DNA from 2 places in the Halomonas kashgarensis genome. Region 2 is predicted to be linked to the other one. Evidence: predicted binding sites of a transcription regulator. Region 2 holds the regulator's gene; the other holds the start of a gene.

Region 1 (3,093 bases), 1.5 Mb from region 2:
ATCAAATTATTAAAGAGCGCCTCAGACCGCTTTATTACTGTGCCCGTCGAGGTGGGCATATAATACAAGCTTCCATTTTTTCGTCAACCCTAATGCTGCATTTAGTTGCGATATCGCTTATTGGCGGTGGATCATGCCATCCAGGATTCGAAACGAGGCCAACCCTGCGAATACCAGAGCAAACGTTCCGGGAAGTAGATAATCGGCCCGGGTCAGTATCCAGAAGTGCGTAACGCCTAGCGCGGCCGACACATAGACAAGGCGATGCAGCCAATGCCAGGCACTCCAGCCCAAGACAGCAGGCGCTCTGCTAAATGACGTCAATGCCAAGGGAATCAGAAGCAATAGAGCACCCGCTCCATAGCGTACATATTCAAGCTCGAGCATTTCCTGGTAGATCCAAGGCCAGTCCCAGTATTGGTCGAGCCCCATCCAAGACAGCATATGCATCACTAACCAGAAAAATGCCCATAAGCCCATCTGGCGGCGAGCGATCATGAAGCCGACCCATCGGGACAAACGAAAAGCGGGACTGAAGGCAATGGTAGCTAACAATAGCGTCAGGCCTGTCAGGCCAGTGAAGTGCACCACATATTCTGGTGGATTGGCCCCCATGTCACCGAAGAGCCACTTCACAAGCAGGATAATAGCAGGTCCTAATCCGCACCCCAGTACTACTAAACGAAAAAGAAGAACATTTTGATTCTTGCCCGAGGCCATCCAATCTCCCAAACAGTGAAAACTCGATTAATAAAAACGACGTAAATCCATATCAGAATAGAGAGATGCTACTTCATCGGCATAACCATTGAACATCAGCGTTTCACGACGTCCACGCTCGCCTATCCGCCGCTCTCTAGCCTGGGACCAACGGGGATGTTCCACATTCGGGTTCACATTGGCATAGAAACCATACTCCTCGGGGTTACGCTCCTCCCATGAAGTGACCGGTTTGTCTTCCACCACTTTGATAGACACCACGGATTTAATGCTTTTAAAGCCATATTTCCACGGAACCACCAGTCGAATCGGCGCACCATTCTGGTTAGGCATTGGCTCCCCATATAGACCCACCGCCAAAAAAGCCAGTGGATGCATAGCTTCATCGATGCGTAGCGCTTCTCGATAGGGCCATTCGATTATGGAGCGACGCTGACCTCGAAGCCGTTCGGGGTCGTAAACAGCTTCGAATACAACATACTTAGAACGAGATGTAAGTCCATGTTGCTTGAGCAAATCCACCAGTGGAAATCCCACCCATGGAATCACCATCGACCATGCCTCGACACAGCGCAATCGATAAATTCTTTCTTCAAACTTCTGTTTTTTAAGAATATCTTCGAGCTTATATATTCCGGTTTTTTCTAGCTCACCTTCCAAACTAAGCGACCAAGGATCCGTCTCCAGCCGGTGAGCGTATAATTCAGGATCACGCTTACCGGTACCGAACTCATAAAAATTATTATAAGAGGTAATATCAGAGACAGAAGTCAACTCCTCATCCCCCGCCCAGTCATGGCTAGGAAGCTTTCCGTCGAGTCTATTCTCCAGCACCTCTTGCCAAGCAAAACCTTTAGAAGGCAGCAACAGGCCAGGGGCTAGTGTGGCTGCCGCTCCAAGCGAGAGACTTCCACGCAAAAATTTGCGCCGGCTTTCAAAAAGAGCCTTCGGCGTGACTTCGCTCTCGGGAATTGTGGGGTAGCGATAACGCGGCATAACGGCCTCCCTTTAAACCAGCAATGAAGCAACAAACAGAAAAATAGCGCTAAGCTCGTATTTTTGCATCTTTGTAAAGGATGACGGCTGAATTTTCACTCCATGGCTTATTAAAAGGGCGAAACACGTGGAAAGGTTGACCTAGAGCAAGAGCAATGCTTATCCGACTAATTCGCTGGGTTGAATCTACCTACAGCCAAAGACTAACTTTATACCGCTAGCGCTCGATTATTAGGATGCATCCATCAAGGGAGAACCATAATGAAACATCATTCTCGTCCTGCAGCATTACGGCTGTTACCCGCGCTGGTAGCGGGAGCTACCATGGCGGTATCTGCTGCCGCCATCGCCGACGACGGCCTAGGGGACTACCGTGATCGCTTTGAGGCTCTACCTCACCTCCCCCCTTTGCCGGCAGACAACAGTCTGACAGAAGAAAAGATCGAGCTGGGGAACATGTTGTTTTTCGAACCCCGCATCTCGGCCAGCGGTGTCATCAGCTGTGCAACATGCCACAACCCCGCGTTAGGTTGGTCCGATCGCATCCCGCGCGCAGTTGGACACGACGGCCAGGTCGGTGAGCGCAACACGCCTACCGTTCTCAACTCAGGTTTCCTTGAAGCTCAATTCTGGGATGGACGCGAACCAGATCTGGAAGGACAGGCGCTGGGCCCAATCGAAGCTAGCGTGGAAATGGCCATGGATCTCGATATGGCCTTGGAGCGCTTGCAAGAGTTCGATCTGTATCAACGTCACTTCAAGGAGGCATTCCCGGACGAAGAGTCGCCCATCAATCGTGACAATCTCGCAAAGTCCCTGGCTTCGTTCCAGCGTACGCTAACCACTCCCAATTCTCCGTTCGATCGTTACCTGCGCGGTGATCTTGACGCGCTGAACGAACAGGAAAAAGAAGGCATGCAAGCGTTCGTGGATAACGGCTGTATCGCCTGCCACCGTGGCCCGGCACTGACTGATAGCCAGTTCCATGCCATCCAGGTACCAGGCTCTACCGATCTTGGACGTTACGTCGTTACTGAAGAAGAGAGTGACAAGTATCGCTTCCGCACACCGACCCTGCGTAACGTGGCAGTAACTTACCCCTACATGAATAACGGCGCGACCGAAACACTGGAAGAGGCCGTCGCCATCATGGGCGAGGAAATGTTAGGCCGTGAACTTGAGGAACAGACTATTGCCGATATCACCGCCTTCCTACATACGCTGACTGGGGAAATGCCGAACTTCGAAGTACCCGCACTTCCGTAAGCAACAAAGCTATACGGGCTCAATTCAATCCTCCGGCGCTGCCGGAGGATTCCATTCAAGGCGCATGTAGTACCTGTTCAAGCCTACTTAGCAGAGTGGCACGACGCTCCT
Region 2 (3,093 bases):
TGATGGTGTGTCTTTCAGGCGGAAAGGACAGCTACACCCTGCTTGAGATTCTGCGCAACCTGCAGCGCAATGCGCCGGTTGATTTCTCCCTGGTGGCGGTCAACCTGGATCAGAAACAGCCGGGGTTCCCCGAGCATGTGCTGCCTGCCTATCTGGAAGGCTTAGGGGTGGAGTATCACATTCTCGAGCGGGATACGTATTCGGTAGTCAAGGAGAAAACTCCGGAAGGCAAGACCACCTGTGCCCTGTGCTCGCGCTTGCGGCGTGGTTCGCTTTACGGCTTCGCCGAGGAGATAGGTGCGACCAAGATTGCACTGGGTCATCATCGGGAAGATATCCTGGAGACGCTTTTCCTGAATCTTTTCTTTGGCGGCAGCCTGAAGGCGATGCCACCCAAGCTGCTCTCGGATGATGGTCGCAATATCCTGATTCGCCCCCTGGCTTACTGCAAGGAGAGCGATATTGCCGAATTTTCCCGTCTCATGCAGTTCCCCATCATCCCCTGCAACCTGTGCGGCTCCCAGCCCAATCTCCAACGGCAACTGGCCAAGGAGATGCTGATGGAGTGGGACAGGAAATATCCGGGTCGACTTGAGAGCATGTTCAAGGCGGTGACCAATGTTGCGCCGTCGCAGCTGGCGGATCGCGACTTGTTCGATTTTGCTGGTCTGGAGGCCAGGCAGGCTGACTTGAAAGCCAGCCGTATCGATGCCTTTAACCTGGGCTGATTTCCTGCTGTTCTTCCTCAGCTAGTGAAATCAAAGCCGGCATATCCAGAATATTGACTTCGCGCCCCGAGACCGCCACCACATGCTGGGTCTGAAATCGGCTAAGGATGCGGCTGACAGTTTCCACTGCCAGGCCCAGGTAATTGCCGATGTCTGCACGCGACATGGATAGCCTGAAGCTGTACGGGGAGTAGCCGCGCCGGCGGAAACGGTCGGACAGAGTAGTGAGAAAACTTGCCAAGCGTTGATCGGCGGTCTTGCGTGAGAGCAGGCGCATCATGCGCCGGTCATCGCGCAATTCCTTGCTCATGCTGCGGTATAGCTGGCCGCGAAGCTCGGGAAGTTCCTCCGACAGCAGGTCCAGCCTGTCGAAAGGAATCTCGCAGACCGTGGTGGTCTCCAGGGCGATGACACTACCCGGATAATGTTGTTCGTCGATGCCGTCCAGGCCTACCAGCTCGCTGGGCAAGAAAAAGTTGGTGAGCTGGTCGTTGCCGTTACCTTCGGTGGTGACTTGCTTGAGGCTACCGGAACGCACGGCAAACACGCTGGTGAAAGCGTCTCCCTGGCGTAGCAAAGGCTCACCTTTCTTGAGCGGTGCTCGGCGGCGGATGATGGCATCGAACTGGCCCATGTCTTCCACTGCGAGGGCCAGCGGTAGGCACAGCGAGCTGAGACTGCAGGTTTGGCAACGAGTCTCATGTAACATGGCTCGCCGTCGACTCATGGTATCCGGCATGGGTTCCTCCATAATGGATGGTTACGACCATTATGGAGAATTAAGCGCTGGCGGCAAGCACTGATGTGTCGATATGTAGCGCAAATGAAGTAAAATTTTGATCAAGCTTAATTAATTGAGTTTATGAAAAAAGTCGTAGTCTCTTGGTGCGGGCCAATTACATGATACGCGAATAGCACTGGCCATGTTGCAAATGGGTATCGAACGCCATGGCCAGATGACGAATCATTAGCCGTCCTATGGCAGTTGCCGTAAAGCGGTTCCCGTCGCGTCTGACAAGACCATCCCGCTCCGCCTCCTCCAGTTTGCTCACCGCATCCGCCAGGTAAGCGACCCCATCGACACTCCACGTCTGCCCCAACTGGTCCAGATCCAGCGCCATATCGCACATCAGCCGCTCGATGGCGTGGCGACGAATCAGATCGTCACGGCTCAAGCGCAGCCCGCGTGCCGTTGCCAGGTGCCCGTTATCCAACGCCTCTTCGTAGCCCGCTAGGTGAGTCGGGTTCTGAGCATAGACATCATCCACCCGACTGATAGCCGAGACGCCCAGGCCGACCAGGTCACACTGGGCATGGCTTGAATAGCCCTGAAAGTTGCGCTGGAGCGTCCCTTGCCGCTGGGCAGTGACGAGACTGTCATCGGGTCGCGCGAAATGATCCATGCCGATATGCACGTAGCCTGCCTGAGTGAGCATCTCGATGGTAGTCTGCAGGATGGCCAGTTTCTCTTCGGGACCGGGAAGATCTTCCTTGTTGATGCGTCGTTGAGGGAAGAAGCGCTCGGGCATATGCGCGTAATTGAACACAGAGAGCCGAGCCGGATTCAACGCAATTACCTGCTCCAGGGTATTGGCAAAGCTGTCACGGGTCTGAAACGGCAAGCCGTAGATCAGGTCCAGGTTCAGCGAGCGAAAGCCGAGACGGTAGGCCTCTTCCATCAACGTTTCGGTCAGCACGCGGGGCTGGAGCCGGTTCATGGCTTGCTGAACCCGAGTATCGAGATCCTGTACACCGAGACTGATGCGATTGAAGCCCAAGGCTTGAATGTGGCGCAGGGTAAACACGTCGGCTTCGCGCGGGTCGATCTCGATTGCGTAGTCGCGGTCCGGAGAGCTGGACAGACCGAAGCGAGCATCCAGGCGATCTACCAGATCGCTCATCTGGCTCAATGTCAGGAACGTGGGGGTGCCGCCGCCCCAATGGAGTTGTTCCACCGCACGCGATGAATCCAGATGGCGCGAGGTAAGCACCATCTCCCGATCGAGGCGTGACACATAGGGCTCCACCGGATCGGTAGCCTGAGTGGTGATCTTGTTGCGCGCGCAATAGAAGCAGATATTGCGACAGAATGGGATATGCAGATAAAGCGACAGGGAGCGGCCGCTGTCATTGCTCCGTTCGAGTGCAGCAGTGAAGCCATGCTCACCGAACCCCTCGTGAAACGACAGGGCGGTGGGATAGGACGTGTAACGAGGGCTATTTTGGTCATAGCGGCGTAGTAGCGTCTCATCCCAGCCGGGAGTGGCCAGGACTCCGCTTGGTGCCGAGCATGCGGTGTTGGCTTGAGCGGCCATGAAGAGCTCCGGTATCCAGTAAGATACCGGTGATGCTAGTCCCTCCGTTG

What was found. Region 2 encodes FNR, which switches genes on or off when oxygen is low (the NO sensors DNR and NnrR bind a similar motif). Its sites were predicted from a motif close to TTGATNTANATCAA; they were not measured.
Region 1: R5M92_RS05370 (cytochrome-c peroxidase) is a predicted target of FNR. The motif match lies at 1,853-1,866, and genes of this name have one in related genera.

The regions. Positions count from the first base shown of each region.
Region 1 covers NZ_CP137552.1:1,162,368-1,165,460, forward strand. The annotation lists gene R5M92_RS05360 (sulfite oxidase heme-binding subunit YedZ) at 118-720, opposite strand; gene msrP (protein-methionine-sulfoxide reductase catalytic subunit MsrP) at 748-1,716, opposite strand; gene R5M92_RS05370 (cytochrome-c peroxidase) at 1,978-2,982, shown strand; gene R5M92_RS05375 (adenosine deaminase) at 3,038-3,093, opposite strand, start outside.
Region 2 covers NZ_CP137552.1:2,637,264-2,640,356, reverse strand. The annotation lists gene ttcA (tRNA 2-thiocytidine(32) synthetase TtcA) at 1-728, shown strand, start outside; gene fnr (fumarate/nitrate reduction transcriptional regulator Fnr) at 715-1,467, opposite strand; gene hemN (oxygen-independent coproporphyrinogen III oxidase) at 1,625-3,043, opposite strand.